3 regions of the Rhizobium sp. OAE497 genome follow, and region 3 is predicted to be linked to each of the others. Evidence: predicted binding sites of a transcription regulator. Region 3 holds the regulator's gene; each other region holds the start of a gene.

What was found. The regulator PhoB, encoded in region 3, activates phosphate uptake and scavenging genes when phosphate is short. The targets are predictions, from matches to a motif close to TGTCATNNANCTGTCAT.
Region 1: a site for PhoB is predicted at 2,701-2,717, ahead of ABIE40_RS08355 (DUF47 domain-containing protein). Genes of this name have one in related genera too.
Region 2: a site for PhoB is predicted at 3,536-3,552, ahead of ABIE40_RS10445 (UDP-2,3-diacylglucosamine diphosphatase). Genes of this name have one in related genera too.

Annotation. Positions count from the first base shown of each region.
Region 1 is NZ_JBEPOA010000001.1:1,604,747-1,610,547, reverse strand. Features, by position in the region: gene ABIE40_RS08390 (protein-L-isoaspartate O-methyltransferase family protein) at 4-648, opposite strand; gene ABIE40_RS08385 (hypothetical protein) at 1,014-1,238, shown strand; gene ABIE40_RS08380 (hypothetical protein) at 1,308-1,451, shown strand; gene ABIE40_RS08375 (hypothetical protein) at 1,481-1,714, opposite strand; tRNA gene ABIE40_RS08370 (tRNA-Cys) at 1,863-1,936, shown strand; gene ABIE40_RS08365 (hypothetical protein) at 2,137-2,370, shown strand; gene ABIE40_RS08360 (hypothetical protein) at 2,427-2,594, shown strand; gene ABIE40_RS08355 (DUF47 domain-containing protein) at 2,741-3,382, shown strand; gene ABIE40_RS08350 (inorganic phosphate transporter) at 3,382-4,386, shown strand; gene ABIE40_RS08345 (hypothetical protein) at 4,396-4,695, opposite strand; tRNA gene ABIE40_RS08340 (tRNA-Asn) at 4,813-4,887, shown strand; gene ABIE40_RS08335 (hypothetical protein) at 5,004-5,234, shown strand; gene ABIE40_RS08330 (hypothetical protein) at 5,235-5,531, opposite strand; gene ABIE40_RS08325 (hypothetical protein) at 5,742-5,801, shown strand, end outside.
Region 2 is NZ_JBEPOA010000001.1:2,014,875-2,020,675, forward strand. Features, by position in the region: gene ABIE40_RS10430 (ABC transporter permease) at 1-276, opposite strand, end outside; gene dgcA (N-acetyl-D-Glu racemase DgcA) at 361-1,344, shown strand; gene ABIE40_RS10440 (MFS transporter) at 1,296-2,516, opposite strand; gene ABIE40_RS10445 (UDP-2,3-diacylglucosamine diphosphatase) at 2,667-3,470, opposite strand; gene ABIE40_RS10450 (NADP-dependent malic enzyme) at 3,684-5,801, shown strand, end outside.
Region 3 is NZ_JBEPOA010000001.1:455,045-460,845, forward strand. Features, by position in the region: gene pstA (phosphate ABC transporter permease PstA) at 1-1,047, shown strand, start outside; gene pstB (phosphate ABC transporter ATP-binding protein PstB) at 1,063-1,878, shown strand; gene phoU (phosphate signaling complex protein PhoU) at 1,923-2,636, shown strand; gene phoB (phosphate regulon transcriptional regulator PhoB) at 2,670-3,353, shown strand; partial or broken gene ABIE40_RS02315 (GcrA family cell cycle regulator) at 3,454-3,972, opposite strand; gene ABIE40_RS02320 (aspartate aminotransferase family protein) at 4,399-5,598, shown strand; gene argF (ornithine carbamoyltransferase) at 5,638-5,801, shown strand, end outside.

The sequences.
Region 1 (5,801 bases), 1.1 Mb from region 3:
GGCTCAGAATACGAATTCGCGAAGCTTGGCAAAGCCCGGAAGCGGCTTGACTGAAGCGTTGAAGAAGACGTTTTCGGAAACGGCACCGCGCTCCGAAACGAAGACCTTGGCGCGGGCCGCATTGCCGTAACCTTCGACGGTGACGAGACGGCCGCCTTCGGCGAGCTGGCCGAGAAGCGAAGCCGGAACTTCCTCGACGGAACCGTTGACGAAGATCAGATCGTAGGGGGCGCCGGCCGTGTGGCCCTTGGCGAGATCGCCTGCAACGACCGAGACATTCGCATAGCCGGAGAGATTGGCCTTGGCCTGCTCGGCAAGCGTTGCGTCGGATTCGAGCGCGACGACGGAGCCTGCGGTCAGCGACAGCAGCGCCGAGGTGTAACCCGTGCCGCAGCCGACTTCGAGAACCGTGTCTTCCTTGGTGATCGCAGCAAGCTGCAGCAGCTTGGCGAGCGGCGAAGCTTCCATCAGGAAGCGGCCGGGACAGATTTCGACATCGTTATCGATATAGGCCAGAACCTTGGCCTTCTCGGGAACGAACGCTTCGCGCGGAACCGTGAGGAACGCGCTCAACACGGAATGGGACGTCACGTCCGTCGTACGGATCTGGTTGTCGACCATCTTTACGCGTGCTGCTTCGAAATCCATCGTATCCTCTCGCCCGGCTACCGCGGCCATGTGTTCCGTCTCTTAATCCCGGGTTCGGATGCTTTCAAGGCTCCGTTCGCGCCTGCGGCAAGAATCCTTGCGGCATATCGACCGCCTTTGCGGTGCAGGAGCGCTTTCTGAACTCCGAAGTGGAACAAAGCTTTCCCCTGTGGTATTATTGCAACCGGAGGAAATGAGGAGGAGCAGGCCATGTCTGCCTTTTTCGTACATTTGACGTTCTTCGACCTTTTCATCGCTGTGGCGCTCGTCGGCGTACTTTGCTGCGGGCTCGTCAACAGCCGGACGAGTTGAAGATAAACACAGCGCAGCAGGCAGGAATCAGACGGCCCGCTCTTTAGGTTTGAATGCGAAGCACGGGTTTTACGATTTTCATTCTGCTGCTGATCGCCGCCGCGAGCGTCATCCTCGCGGGCGTGCTGTCCTTGCGGCTATCCGTGGCGGGAACGCTCGGAGATTGCTTCGAAGGCGCTTGCGGCTACACGACCGTGTTCGTGGCCTGGCCGGGCTTTACGCTGATCTTTTTCGCCGTCGGCAGCTATCTCTACCTGAAATCCGGCCCGAAGCGCTGATGCAGCCTTCAGGAATCCGTCAGCTTTGTACAGCATAAGCTAAAAAACAAAGGCAGAGACGGAGCCCGCATGAACAGATCCCTGATGCTCGGCGCCTGCTTCATCGGCGGGCTCATCGTCATCATTCTCTGCATTCCGCTGATTGCGTCGAGCGCGCCCGGTGTGATCACCGGCGGCATCTCGCCCCTGCCCTCGCTCAGAAGCGTGAATTGAAAACCTGCCCTCGCCTACGGGCGGCAGAATCAGCGCATCGTCTTCAGAAGCGCCATGAGAGCGGCGGAATCGGCGCGCGCCATAAGGTCCTGGATATGGCCCTCGACCAGTTCGCCGACGGCATCCACGGATTCCTGCTCGCTCCACCCCGCCTCAACCGCGGCCTCGATCAGATCGCGGAACGCATATTGAAGCGCATCCTGACAGCGTATGTGCCGGTCCGGATCATCCCTGGTGACAAAGGGTTTTGAGATATTCCTCATATAAGGATAATGAGCGGATTCGCCGAATGATCAAGCGCATTGAATGCGACGGCCTGATGACGGCCCGATTTTTTTCGGAAAACACCTCTTGCGGTTTCCTTTGGATCATTCTAAATCCGCGCCACCACTGAACAAGTCGTTCACGGATGGCCTCGTGGCGGAGTGGTGACGCAGAGGACTGCAAATCCTTGTACCCCGGTTCAATTCCGGGCGAGGCCTCCAACTTCAAACAATCCCCGCTTGAATGATTCCGAATATAATCGCGATGATTTCATCGCGCGGGATCGTATTGCCCATTTTTGGGATAATGCTGTTTTAGGCTTATCTTATTTGTGAATAGACCAATCCTCAACTTCTGATAATATAGACAGATATAAGATCCCATGTGACGTTGTATCTTGCGTATAGCGGCAGGATAACACATGGCGAAAACACGATATATTTTCGATCATCGATCCGAAAAGGCCGTTCTCTATCAAGCCGGCAAGTTTCTCTTCCCGATCGGCGGCAGCAAGGCCGAGCATTGGGTGGATGGCGACTATGTCTTTTCTCTTGCGACGCAGAAGATCACCTACTGGATTCTCGGCAAGGATTTGTACGGCCATCTCGGCAATGGCGAATTAACGCGCGATCCGGTTTTCTACTTCGGTGAGTGAAGCTCTTGACATTTGCATTCATGAGAACAAAATAGGAACAAGCGACGGAGGTTCCTATGACGCATGCCGAGCAGGTTATCGCAAATGCCCTCGCGACCGTCGCCGCCAGCCGGGCGGAACGGGAGAAGGACGAGGAACGCCGCAGGCGGGTTTTCGGCAAGATCGAGATCGGCCTGCCACTGCCACAGATCAAGAACAGGCAGCTGACGCTCGATCTTCACTGAGACTGTGACAGCTGCGGCCGCCTGTGTGATCTCAGCCGCAAACGCGTGGAAAAGCCCGAGGCTGCAGCCCTTCCCGGCCAGCTTTTATTGCAACAGGACCCCATTTGTGACAGTTGCGTGACAACTCAAGCATCCACGGGGTCACCATGTTAAGCTGGTTTCGCAAACTTCTTCCGCGCGAAGACCGATTCTTCGATCTCTTCGCTCAGCATTCCCGCACCGTCGTCGGCGCCGCAGAAGCGCTGAACGAACTTCTGGCCGGGAATGATCCGGAGCGCCATTGCGAGCGCATCGTCGCGCTCGAAAACGAGGCGGACGATATTACCCGCGACGTTCTGCTCGCGGTCCGCCGCAGCTTCATCACGCCCTTCGACCGCGGCGACATCAAGGATCTGATCCAGTCGCTCGACGATGCGATCGACATGATGCACAAGACGGTCAAGACCATCCGGCTGTTCGAGCAGAAGAGCTTCGATCCGGGCATGCAGGAGATGGGCAAGGAAATCGTCAAGGCGGCGCATCTGATCGCCGAGGCCGTCCCGCTGCTCGACCGGATGGGCGCCAACGCGCCGCGGCTGACGGCGATCGCCGAAGAGGTGACGCGCGTCGAGGGCCGGTCCGACGAGCTCTACGACCTCGGCCTCAAGGATCTCTTCCGCCGCCACGGCGCCTCGAACCCGATGGCCTATATCATCGGCAGCGAGATCTATGCCGAGCTCGAGAAGGTCGTCGACCGTTTCGAGGACGTCGCCAATGAAATCAGCGGCATCGTGATCGAGAACGTCTGATGGATGCCACCCTCGCCTTTCCGCTGCTTGCCGGGCTGATCGCCGTCGCGCTGTTCTTCGACTTCCTGAATGGACTGCATGACGCGGCGAACTCGATCGCCACGATCGTCTCGACACGCGTTCTCAGGCCGCAATATGCGGTGATGTGGGCGGCGTTCTTCAATTTCATCGCCTTCCTGTTCTTCGGCCTGCATGTCGCCGAGACACTCGGCACCGGCATCATCAATCCTGAGATCGTCAGTCCGATGGTGATCTTTGCGGCGCTGATGGGCGCGATCATCTGGAACATCGTCACCTGGGTCTTCGGCATACCGTCAAGCTCTTCGCATGCGCTGGTCGGCGGCCTCGTCGGCGCCGGGCTTGCCAAGGTTGGTTTCAGCTCGATCGTCTGGGGCGGCCTGTTGAAGACGGCCGGCGCCATCGTGCTGTCGCCGATGATCGGCTTCCTGCTGGCACTGTTCCTGGTGCTCGCGGTCTCCTGGATCTTCGTGCGCCAGACGCCCTTTGCCGTCGACAGCACCTTCCGCATCCTGCAATTTGTCTCGGCCTCGCTCTATTCGCTCGGCCATGGCGGCAATGATGCGCAGAAGACGATGGGCATCATCGCCGTGCTGCTCTATTCGCAGGGCTATCTCGGCGGCAGCTTCCATGTGCCGCTATGGGTGGTGCTGTCCTGTCAGGCGGCGATGGCGCTGGGCACGCTCTTCGGCGGCTGGCGAATCGTCCATACGATGGGCTCGAAGATCACCAAGCTCAATCCGATGCAGGGCTTCTGCGCCGAGACCGGCGGCGCGTTGACGCTGTTCGGCGCCACATGGCTCGGCATTCCGGTCTCGACGACGCACACGATCACCGGCGCGATCATCGGTGTCGGTGCTGCCAAGCGCGTCTCGGCCGTCCGCTGGGGGCTTGCCGGCAATATCGTCGTTGCCTGGGTCGTCACCCTGCCCGCGGCAGCGCTGATCTCGGCGCTGTTCTATTGGGCCGCCAGCCTCTTCGCCTGATGTGAGGCCTCAGTTACCGGCGGGCTTGCCCCGCCGGTGCCACCAGACCGACAGCCTGCGGCGCCAGCGCCGGGCGATCGGCAGGTCGTGCGACAGCACGATGAAGCCCAGCGGCAGCATCCAGAAGCCGAGGATGGGCAAAAATCCCAGCAAACCGCAGATGATCAGCAACAGGCCGATGGCCATGCGTGCGATGCGCGAGCGCGGCAGCGGTATGCGCCATGACCCAAGAATGAGTTCTCCGGTCGCGTGATCGATGCCGAAACGCTTTTCGCGCTTTTTATCCGTGTTGTTTTTCCCGTCAGTCATCCACAGGAGATGGGGATAAGTCCAATAATTGCAAGGAGATGTCATTTTTTTGAAAAAACCGCTTGGCAAATCGAACAAGCATTTGTATTAGCCCACTCACACCGCGGCAAGCGGTGATCCCTGGTAGCTCAGCGGTAGAGCATTCGACTGTTAATCGACAGGTCGCCGGTTCGAATCCGGCCCGGGGAGCCAGTTTCGTCAGCGATAAGCTGACAGATTGAATGAGCCGGTTCGACCACGAACCGGCTCTTCTTTTTTCCACGACATCGAAACTCGGAACAATCATCCGCCTCGCCTCTTAGAGCTTTATGGCAGATGACTTTTCAGAACGTTGCGAGCAGGCGCTCCACGCCTTCATGCGGGAGTTCGGTATCACCGACCGCGACCGGGCGATGCGCCATATCGTCAAGGACTGGCTGATCAGCCACGGCTATACGAAGCCCGCAGATGAGGCTGACGGCACGCAAGAGCGCGCGGACGGCCGCGATCCTGAATTCGTGCAATACCCAAGCTATTACAAGGATGGCGGCAACCTGTGATCAGAGCGCCGAGGCGCCGATCAGGTCGCAATCGATTCTGAGGCCGATATTGCTGACGCAGGCGGCTCCGGCATCGGCGGCGACCTGCGCCGGATCATTGGCGGCGAAGCGGAAGGGTGCGGGCACCCGTGTCGGCTCGGACGGCCAGAGGACCGGCCGGGAAAGGTCGAGGCGGGTGGTCTCCGTCGCCTCGGTCTTCAGCATCGCGGTGGCGGCCATCATGCCGCCGATCGTCACGGCGACCGACAGGGCTGCCTTGAACGACATATCCGCTGCTTCGAAAAAAGAAATGACCATTGGAGACCCCGGCACTGCATCATGCGGCTGAGGGCTTCCTAGCGGCGCCCAGACGCGTCTGCCAGCGGCTTTGCCTGTTAAGGTTTACGCGTAACCACGCTGCCCTGCGGCGCCTGAAACCTCTGCGGGAAAGTTCGGAACAATGACGCGGCCCGCGGGTTCCGTTTCTGTCACCCCTAGAGAAAAAGCAGACCAAGGAGGAGTTTCTCCATGCGTAAGACATTTGCCGCAGCCTCGCTGCTCGCCCTCGGCCTTGCCGCTCCGGCCTTC
Region 2 (5,801 bases), 1.6 Mb from region 3:
CCCGGCCGCTTCCTCCTGCATCTTCAGGCGCACCAGCAGCCACACACCCGCCGTATCGATATCGGTGACATCGGAAAGGTCGAGCGTCAGGTCGCCGTCATTCTGCGGCAGCTTGTCGAAATCCTTGATGACGGTATGAATATTGGCGCTGCGCCAATTGCCTTCCAGACGGACCATCCGCCCGTTGCCATTGGCTTGGTCGTCCACGTGGAGTGAGGCGGCTTTGCTGGGCTCGGGCTTCAAAATGCTTGTGTCTTTCAGGGCTTGCGGCGACATTGCCGACTCGCGAAGCATCGCTCACGCCCGGCGGGTTAATATACCCAAGACCCACAGAATTTCCATGCTTGCAGGATTGCAAATATGCCACGGTCCCTCGAAATCCAAATGAATTCATTCCCGATCGCGGGCACCTTCACCATCTCGCGGGGCGCAAAAACCTCCGCCGAGGTGATCTCGGTGACATTGCGCGAAAATGGCGGGCAAGGATGGGGCGAATGCGTGCCCTACCGCCGCTACGGCGAGACGATGGAAAGCGTCCAGGCACAGATCGAAGCCGCCCGGCCGCTGATCGAATCAGGAATTTCTCGCGAAGACCTGCTCTCGGCGATGGCCCCAGGTGCCGCCCGCAACGCCGTGGATTGCGCGCTCTGGGATCTCGAATCGAAACTCTCTGGCACGGGCGTCGCTACCCGCATCGGCCTGACCGCACCGAAGCCCCTCACCACCGCCTACACGATCTCGCTTGGCGAGCCCGAGGTGATGGCGGCGCAGGCCGGCGAACATGCCGGGCGTGCGCTGCTGAAGGTCAAGGTCGGTACCGGCGATGACGAAAGCCGCATTCGTGCCGTGCGTGCAGCGGCCCCAAATGCGGCGATCATTCTCGACGCCAATGAAGGCTGGCCGGAAGCGGCACTCGAACATCACCTGAAAATCTCAGCCGAAATGAACATCGCCCTCGTCGAGCAGCCGCTGCCGGCAGGCAAGGACGAGATGCTGGCCGTCATCAATCGCCCGGTCATCGTCTGCGCCGACGAAAGTGTCCATCACACCGGCGACCTTGCCAGCCTCCGCGACCGCTACGACGCGATCAACATCAAGCTCGACAAGACCGGTGGCCCGACGGAGGCGCTGGCGATGAAGCGCGAGGCGCAGCGTCTCGGCTTCCAGATCATGCTCGGCTGCATGGTCGGCACCTCGCTGGCGATGGCACCCGCCGTTCTGCTGGCGCAGGATGCCGAGTTCGTCGATCTCGACGGCCCGCTCCTGCTCGCCAGAGACCGGGAACCCGGCCTGCGTTACGAAGCTTCCCTTGTCTTCCCGCCGGAAAGAGAGCTCTGGGGCTGAAGGCAATAGGCAACGAAGACCAGCGTCATCCCGATCGCGGCCACCAGCGCCATCACGTAGTAGCTGGCAAGACCGAGCCAGGCATAGAGATAGCCTGACGCCAGCGTCATCAGCCCCATGAACATGCCGTTATAGAAGAAATAGGCGCCCTGCGCCGAGGATTCCTGCGTTGCCTGCACCGAGGCAACGATACGCCGCTGCACGCCAGTATGGACGAAGGCATAGGTGCAGGAATGGAAGCACTGCAGGAAGAAAAAGCCTGCGAAACTCCAATGCATCGGAAACAGCACCCAGCGGCAGATGCACATGGCGCAGCCGATGCGGATCAGAGTCCAGGCATTGAAGCGGCGGTTCAGGTGCTTGGAGATGAAGAACACCATCACCTCGGAGGCAACGCCGGCACTCCAGAGAATGCCGACCTGCGTTCCCGAAAAGCCGAGCTGGTGCCAATAGATCGAGGCGAAGGCATAGAGCAGCGCGTGGCTGGACTGCTGGATCGCCACGCCCCAGAGCAGCACCAGAAGATGCGGCTGGCGGAGCGAACTCCCCGTCGCCTGCTGCAGATCGACGGGCACGTTGCGCCGCCGCGTCGGGCCGATGCGCGGACAATAGATCGCCATTGCCATCGTCGTCCCAAAGCCGAAGATCATCACGGGCAGCACCATGTTGCCGCCCCAGACACCGATCATCTCGCCGCCGATCATCGTCGAGACGATGAAGGCGATCGAGCCCCAGACGCGCATCGAGCCGTAATCCAGCCCCCAGCGCCTGACGCCCGAGATGACGATCGATTCGACGATCGGCACATAGGGCGCGAAGGTGGCGCCCTGGATGCTGTAGACGATCAGGACCGGCCAGAATGTCGTCGTCCAGTAGAGCGCAATCGCCGTCAGCAGCGACAGCCCGCCCGACCACAGGAGAACGTCGGCGCGCTCCTCCATCCGGTCGGCGTACATGGCAACGATGGGCGCCACGAGCACGCGCACCACCATCGGCACGGCAAGGATGACGCCGATCTCGTGATCGGTGAATTTGTGAACCGCAAGCCAGACGGGGAAGAACGGAAGAGCCACACCGTTGACGATCAGCGGGGCGCAATAAGACAGGGCGCTGAGCAGCCGGAAACGCGGCGGAGCCCCCTCATCGGCAGAGGCATTCTGGGCGGGAATCATGGTGGACCTGCAGGAAACTGTGCGTTGCCTAACACATCAACTTAGGGGCGACTATGGCGAGAAATAGCCCATTTGAAACGTTTTAAAAAATAAATAGGGCCGTTGCCCGGAGGCAACGGCTAAAGGTCTTGTAATATGGCGGGTTGAAAATCAGGCAGCCTGCGGAGCGCGCTCGGGCTGATGCGTCAGCTTCAGCGTGACGGGCTCGGTGCTGGCAATGGCATTCCAGGTGATCAGCTCGAAAGTACCGTCTTCATGCTCGGCAATCGCCGTGCAACTCTCGACCCAGTCGCCGGTATTGATGTAGCGCACGCCGTCCATCTCTTCGATGACGGCATGGTGGATATGGCCGCAGATGACGCCATCGGCGCCGCACTTGCGGGCCTCGTCGGCAACGACGCGCTGGAACTCGCCGATGAAGTTGACGGCGTGCTTGACCTGCAGCTTGGCCCAGGCCGAGAACGACCAGTAGGGCATGCCCATGCGGCGGCGGATGGCGGCGAGCACGATGTTGATGCGGATCGCCATGTCGTAGGCCCAATCGCCGAGATACGCGAGCAGGCGGGCATTACGCACGACGACGTCGAATTCGTCGCCGTGCAGCACCAGATATTTCTTGCCGTCGGCGCCCTCATGCATGATCCGCTCGGCAACTTCGATGCCGCCGAAATGCATGCCGGGGAAGTCGCGCAGGAATTCGTCGTGATTGCCGGGGATATAGACCACACGCGTGCCCTTGCGCGCCTGGCGCAGCAGCTTCTGGACAACGTCGTTGCATACCTGCGGCCAGTACCAGCTGCGCTTCAGCCGCCAGCCATCAACGATATCGCCGACGAGCACGATCGTATCGGCCTCGTGGTAACGCAGAAAATCAATCAGAAAATCGGCCTTGGCAGCCTTCGAACCAAGATGCACATCGGAAATGAAGAGCGTACGGAAGTGGCGCGTATCCATAATATCCTTCACAGGCTTCCTGCCCATGCCCCATCGTTCATCTGGCCTTCCAAAACCAGACTCGTGTTTCAGGAAGATGACAGCGCGGTTGTTTGACGCATGGCGCGGGCATAAGAGTTTTCCGCTTTTGAGCTCAAATTCTCACTGTCCAGCCACGCCGATTGTTGTATGGAGAAGTCTTCAAACGACATGACTGCGGCATTGGAGAAGGCAATGGATAATCAGGACAAATCCAAGACGGAGAAGAACCTGACAGGCGGAACTCTCGATGAACAGGCGCTGTTCTTCCACCGCTATCCCCGCCCCGGCAAGCTCGAAATCCAGGCAACCAAGCCGCTCGGCAACCAGCGCGACCTGGCGCTCGCCTATTCGCCGGGCGTCGCCGCCCCCTGCCTGGCAATCCGCGACGATCCGGAAACCGCTGCCGACTATACGTCGCGCGCCAATCTGGTCGCCGTCATCTCCAACGGCACCGCCGTTCTCGGCCTCGGCAATATCGGCCCGCTGGCGTCCAAGCCGGTCATGGAAGGCAAGGCCGTCCTCTTCAAGAAATTCGCCAATATCGACGTCTTCGATATCGAGGTCGATGCCTCGACCGTCGAGCAGATGGTCTCGACCGTCGCTTCGCTGGAGCCGACCTTCGGGGGTATCAACCTCGAAGACATCAAGGCGCCCGAATGTTTCGAGATCGAACAGCAGCTGCGCGAGAAGATGCGCATCCCGGTTTTCCATGACGACCAGCACGGCACCGCGATCATCGTCGCCGCCGCAATCCTGAACGGCCTGGAACTCGCGGGCAAGTCGATCAGCAACGTCAAGATCGTCACGTCAGGCGCAGGTGCGGCCGCTCTCGCCTGTCTCAACCTCCTGGTCGAGCTCGGCGCCAAGCGCGAAAACATCTGGGTCCACGACATCGAAGGCCTCGTCTACGAGGATCGCAACGTCTTGATGGACCAGTGGAAGGCCGTCTATGCGCAGAAGAGCGACACCCGCACGCTCGCCGAAAACATCGGCGGCGCCGATGTCTTCCTGGGTCTCTCCGCCGCCGGCGTCCTGAAGCCGGAACTGCTGGAGCAGATGGCAGAAAAGCCGCTGATCATGGCGCTCGCCAACCCGACGCCGGAGATCATGCCGGAACTCGCCCGCGCCGCCCGCCCGGATGCGATGATCTGCACCGGACGTTCGGACTTCCCGAACCAGGTCAACAACGTTCTCTGCTTCCCCTTCATCTTCCGCGGCGCGCTGGATTGCGGCGCCGAGGAGATCAACGAAGCGATGAAGATGGCAGCGGTGCGCGCCATCGCCGGTCTCGCCCGCGAAGAGCCGTCGGATGTCGCCGCCCGCGCCTATTCCGGTGAAACGCCGGTCTTCGGGCCGAACTACCTGATCCCGTCGCCCTTCGACCCGCGCCTCATCCTGCGCATTGCGCCGGCCGTCGCCAAGGCTGCGGCCGAAAGCGGCGTAGCGCGCCGTCCGATCACCGATTTCGACGCCTATCTCGACCAGCTGAACCGCTTCGTCTTCCGCTCCGGCTTCGTCATGAAGCCGATCTTCACGGCCGCCAAGGCTGCCGAGAAGAAGCGGGTCATCTTCTCCGAAGGTGAAGACGAGCGCGTGCTGCGCGCCGCCCAGGTGCTGATCGAAGAAGGCATTGCCGAACCGATCCTGATCGGCCGTCCGCAGGTCATCGAGACCCGTCTGCAGCGCTACGGGTTGCGTATCCGTCCGCTCGCCGATTTCGCCGTCATCAATCCGGAAGACGATCCGCGCTTCCGCGAATATGTCGATCTCTACCTGTCGCTGGTCGGCCGCCGCGGCGTCATCCCGGAAGCGGCGCGCACCATCGTGCGTACCAACACCACGGTCATCGGTGCGCTGGCGCTTCGCCGCGGCGAAGCCGACGCGCTGATTTGCGGCCTTGAGGGACGTTACGAGAAGCATCTGCGCGACGTTCGCCAGATCATCGGCAAGCGCAAGGATGTCCGTGATTTCTCGGCACTCAGCCTGCTGATCTCGCAGCGCGGCGCGACCTTCTTCACCGACACCTACGTGACGTTCAATCCGAGCGCCGAAGAAGTGGCGGAATCGGCGGTTCTCGCCGCCGAGGAAATCAAGCGCTTCGGCATCACGCCGCGCGCCGCCCTCGTCTCGCATTCCAACTTCGGCTCGCGCGAAAGCGAGAGCGCCACGAAGATGCGCGGCGCCCTGCAGCTGATCCGCGAGGCAGCGCCCGATCTCGAAGTCGATGGCGAAATGCATGGCGAAAGCGCGATTGCCGACGAGATCCGCAAGCGCGTCATGCCATCCACGACGCTGCACGGCGAAGCCAAT
Region 3 (5,801 bases):
CTGATCGCCGCCAATTACGGCGCCCTGCTGCGTGACGCCATCGTCAAGCAGCTCAACATCAACGCATCGAGCCGTCCCGACGTGCGCGATGCCTCGGCGATGCTCTCCAAGGGCGCTCCGATCCAGCTGCGCGACATGGTCGTCGCCGACCCGTCGATCATCGGCAAGACGATCAACGTCACGGTTCTGGCCGACGCCAATGTCGACAGCGCCAACAAGGGCCAGATCGATCTGAGCGTCGATGAGAAGAACCGCAAGGTCAACGACAAGCAGGTTGGCTGGATGAACGAACTGAAGTCGAGCGGCGCTCTCTTCAAGCAGTTCAACACGGGCCTCTTCGTCAACGGCAATTCCAGCCGTCCTGAAGCCGCCGGCCTCGGCGTTGCCCTCATCGGCTCGCTCTATCTGATGGCGATCGTTCTTGTGCTGTCGCTGCCGATCGGTGTCGCCGCCTCGATCTATCTCGAGGAATTCGCACCGAAGAACCGGCTGACGGATCTCATCGAGGTCAACATCAACAACCTGGCTGCGGTTCCCTCGATCGTCTACGGTCTGCTCGGTCTCTCAGTGTTCATCAACTTCATGGGCATGCCGCGCTCGGCCTCGCTGGTCGGCGGTCTGGTGCTCACGCTGATGACGCTGCCGACGATCATCATCGCGACGCGTGCGGCTCTTCGCGCCGTCCCGCCGTCGATCCGCGCGGCCGCTCTCGGTCTCGGCGCCTCGAAGATGCAGATGGTGTTCCACCATGTGCTGCCGCTCGCCATGCCGGGCATCCTGACCGGCACCATCATCGGCCTGGCGCACGCGCTCGGCGAAACCGCGCCGCTCTTGCTGATCGGCATGGTCGCCTTCGTCGCCAATGCACCGGCCACGCCTCTCGACCCGTCCACCGCGCTCCCCGTCCAGGTCTACATGTGGGCCAACGAAGCCGAACGCGCCTTCGTGGAACGTACGTCGGGTGCCATCATCGTCCTCCTCTTGTTCCTGATCGTCATGAACCTCGGAGCCATCCTCTTGCGCCGTCGCTTTGAGCGCCGCTGGTAAACGGAGTAAAACCCAATGAACATGTTGACAGAAGCAGCAGTTGAAAAGGCTCTGGACCAGAAGATGAACAGCATTCCCTACAAGATGATCGGCCAGGACGTTTCCGTCTATTACGGCGAAAAGCGCGCCCTCTTCGACGTCAAGCTGAACATCCGCGAAAACACCGTCACGGCGCTCATCGGCCCGTCCGGCTGCGGCAAGTCCACCTTCCTACGCAGCCTGAACCGCATGAACGACACGATCGACAATTGCCGCGTCACCGGCAAGATCACGCTCGATGGCGACGATATCTACGATCCGGATATCGACGTCGTCGAACTGCGCGCCCGCGTCGGAATGGTGTTCCAGAAGCCGAACCCGTTCCCGAAGTCGATCTATGAGAACGTTGCCTACGGCCCGCGCATCCATGGTCTTGCCAAGACCAAGGCCGACATGGACCAGATCGTAGAGACCAGCCTGCAACGCGCCGGCCTGTGGAACGAGGTCAAGGACCGCGTTCATGAATCCGGCACAGGCCTCTCCGGCGGTCAGCAGCAGCGCCTTTGCATCGCCCGCGCCGTTGCCGTCTCGCCCGAAGTCATCCTGATGGACGAGCCGTGCTCGGCACTCGACCCGATCGCCACCGCAAAGGTCGAGGAACTGATCCACGAGCTGCGCGAAGCCTACACGATCGTCATCGTCACGCACTCCATGCAGCAGGCCGCTCGCGTTTCGCAGCGCACGGCCATGTTCCATCTCGGCAATCTCGTCGAGGAGAACGACACCGACAAGATGTTCACCAATCCGGACGATCCGCGCACCCAGGATTACATCATGGGCCGCTTCGGCTGATCTTTGGCGTCACGACCCCCGATAGACACTCAAGGACTTTCCCCATGGCATCGACACATATTTTTTCTGCGTATGACGAAGACCTGAAGTTCCTCTCGCGCCGCATTTCCGAAATGGGCGGCCTGGCCGAGCAGATGGTTTCCGACGCTGTCCGCGCCCTCGTCAACGGCGACGCGGCACTGGCGCAGAAGGTCATCTCCGACGACGTGATCCTCGATCACGCCGAGCGCGAGATCAACGACAAGGCGATCGTCACCATCGCCCGCCGCCAGCCGATGGCGTCGGACCTGCGCGAGATCATGGGTTCGATCCGCATCGCCGCCGACCTCGAGCGCGTCGGCGACCTCGGCAAGAACACCGCAAAGCGCGTCATCGCCGTGCAGAGCACCGGCGTTCCGCGCAAGCTCGCCCGTGGCCTGGAGCATCTCTCCGAGCTCGCTCTCGTCCAGCTGAAGGAAGTGCTCGACGTCTACACGACGCGTGCTGCCGACAAGGCGAAGTCGATCCGCGAGCGCGACGAGGAAATCGACGCGATGTACACGTCGCTGTTCCGCGAGCTCCTCACCTACATGATGGAAGATCCGCGCAACATCACCAGCTGCACGCATCTGCTCTTCTGCGCCAAGAACATCGAGCGCATCGGCGACCACGCCACCAACATTGCTGAAACCATCTACTACATGGCGACCGGCGCTCAGCCGGAAGGCGAGCGTCCGAAGGACGACACCGCCAACACCGTCGGCGCGGTAACGGAATAATCATCCGGACCGGGCCTCAGGAGACAGAATAGAATGATCCCGAGAGTTGCAGTCGTTGAAGACGAAGAAGCACTGAGCGTGCTTCTTCGCTACAATCTCGAAGCCGAAGGTTTCGAAGTCGATACCATCCTGCGCGGCGACGAGGCGGAAATCCGCCTCCAGGAGCGCACGCCGGACCTTCTTATCCTCGATTGGATGCTGCCTGGCGTATCAGGCATCGAGCTCTGCCGCCGGCTGCGCATGCGCCCGGAAACCGAGCGTCTGCCGATCATCATGCTGACGGCGCGCGGCGAAGAGAGCGAGCGCGTCCGTGGCCTGTCGACCGGCGCCGACGACTATGTCGTCAAGCCGTTCTCGACGCCCGAGCTCGTTGCCCGCGTCAAGGCGATGCTGCGGCGCGCCAAGCCGGAAGTTCTCTCGACCGTGCTGAAGTGCGGCGATATCGAACTCGACCGCGAAACGCACCGCGTTCACCGCAAGACCCGCGAAGTCCGTCTCGGACCGACCGAGTTCCGCCTCCTGGAGTTTCTGATGTCGTCGCCGGGCCGCGTCTTCTCGCGCTCGCAACTGCTCGACGGCGTCTGGGGTCACGACATCTATGTCGACGAGCGTACCGTCGACGTCCATGTCGGCCGCCTGCGCAAGGCGCTCAACTTCTCGAACATGCAGGATGTCATCCGCACCGTCCGCGGTGCCGGTTATTCCATGGAAGCCTGAGTGATCAAGGAGGCTACGGCCTCCTGATATGCAGATACAAAAAAACGGGCCGAAAGGCCCGTTTTTCGTTTGTCTTTACCCGGCTCAGTTTGCCCGGGCGTGCGGCCCTGCGGCGATCATTGACCGGCTGGTAAGCCAGGCGCTGGTGATAGGTGCAGTAGGGCGAAGAATCCGGGCTTTCGCAGCCGCAGAAATGGAAATCGTCCTTCAGCGGATCGCCGACCGGCCACTTGCAGGTACGCTCGGTCAGTTCCGTCAGGCCGAGACGGCGCGAGATCGGCACGACAACGTTGGAAGCGGGACGATATTCCATCTCCTCCATGACGTCGATTTCGATCTCTTCCTTCAGCATCGTTGCGCCCTGCGGGCGGGCAACGGTGCGGGTCGTCATGCGCGATGCGTAGTTCGGAGCGCGCGGTGCCGAAGTCGTGCGCTTCGGAGCCCGTGCCGCCGTCGCATTGCCGCCGGCCTTGGCACGGCCCGGCAGTGCCAGACGGTGAACCTTGCCGATAACGGCATTCCGGCTCACGCCTCCAAGTTGCGCCGCGATCTGGCTAGCGCTCAACCCTTCGGACCACAGTTTCTTGAGTTTCTCGACCCGCTCGTCTGTCCAGTTCATGCCCTGTGTCTCCGCCGTTTAAGCGTTGTGAAGGCAGAATCCTTCACCGTTTGCCCCGGATGAATCCGACACAAGAAACGCTTGACTAATTTTGGTGACTAGTTCCGCCGCATGCAGTCTAGTAATTGAGTTTTAACCTAGTGTGAGGCTGACTCCGTGACAAGAGTCGCGGGAATCCGGATGAATCGAATTTCAAGTTTTCCCCAACTTGCTTCCCCACAGAGTCATTTCTGCAACATTAGCTGTTGATGAAACGCGACATCGCTTGAGCGTCACCCAGAAGCCACGAAAGCCGTAGTTTTGTTGACATTGCAGTGCGAAAAGTAAATAGTGCACAGCGCCGCCGAGAGGCGGCATTTTTAATTTTTCGGACCTGGTTTTTTAGCCGGAGTCCGGTTGCCCATAACGCTGACAGGAGACCGCGCCATGGCTGAAGCCGCGCCGCTATATGATACCTATTCTCGTGCCCCTCTGCGGTTCGAGCGAGGTGAGGGCGTCTGGCTGATTACCGAGTCCGGCGAGCGATATCTGGATTTTGGCGCCGGCGTTGCCGTGACCGCTGTCGGCCACAGCCATCCTCATGTTGTCGATGCCCTGAAGGCGCAGGCCGAGAAGGTCTGGCACCTCTCCAACATCTACGAGATCCCAGGCCAGGAAAAGCTCGCAACGAGGCTGACGGAAGCGACTTTCGCCGACAAGGTGTTCTTCACCAATTCGGGTGCGGAAGCCCTGGAATGCGCGATCAAGACCGCGCGCCGCTACCAGTATTCGAAGGGCCATCCGGAGCGCTTCCATATCATCACCTTCGAAGGCGCCTTCCATGGCCGTACGCTGGCGACGATCGCCGCCGGCGGCCAGGAAAAGTATCTCGAAGGCTTCGGTCCTAAGACCCCTGGTTTTGATCAGGTGCCTTTCGGCGATGTTGAAGCCGTCCGCGCGGCGATCACCGATGCGACGGCTGGCATTCTCATCGAGCCGGTACAGGGCGAGGGCGGTATCCGCCCGGCGACCGTCGAGTTCATGAAGGCGCTGCGCCAGCTCTGCGATGAGCATGGCCTGCTGCTGATCCTCGACGAAGTGCAGACCGGCGTTGGCCGTACCGGCAAGTTCTTCGCCTATGAATGGTCCGGTGTGAGCCCCGACATCATGGCTGTTGCCAAGGGCATCGGCGGCGGTTTCCCGCTCGGCGCCTGCCTTGCGACGGCTGAGGCGGCCTCCGGCATGAAGGCCGGCACGCACGGCTCGACCTATGGCGGCAATCCGCTCGCCATGGCCGTCGGCAGTGCCGTTCTCGATATCGTGCTCGCCGATGGCTTCCTGCAGCACGTCCGCGACGTGTCGCTGGTCTTCCGCCAGGGGCTGGCGTCGCTGAAGGATCGCTATCCTGACGTGATCGAGGATATCCGCGGCGAAGGCCTGCTGCTCGGCATCAAGGCCGCCGTTCCCTCGAGCGAACTCCTGGCTGCGATCCGCGGCGCGCATCTGCTGGGTGTCCCGGCGGGCGATAACGTCATCCGTCTCCTGCCGCCTCTGGTGGTGACTGCGGAAGAAGCCCGCGAAGGCCTCGCACGCATCGAGCAGGCCGCCGAGAGCATTCGCGCAGCCAAGGCCAAGAAGACGGCTTGAACGGATAGATGCCTTACGAGGCAAACAGGTAAGGACGACATGGCTTCCCCCAAACACTTCCTCGATCTCTCGGCGGTCAGCTCCGCCGATCTGCGCGTCATCATGAATGATGCGATCTCGCGCAAGCAGGCTTTCAAGGCCGGCGCCGGCGACAAGCCGCTCGCCGGCAAGATGCTGGCGATGATCTTCGAAAAGCCGTCCAC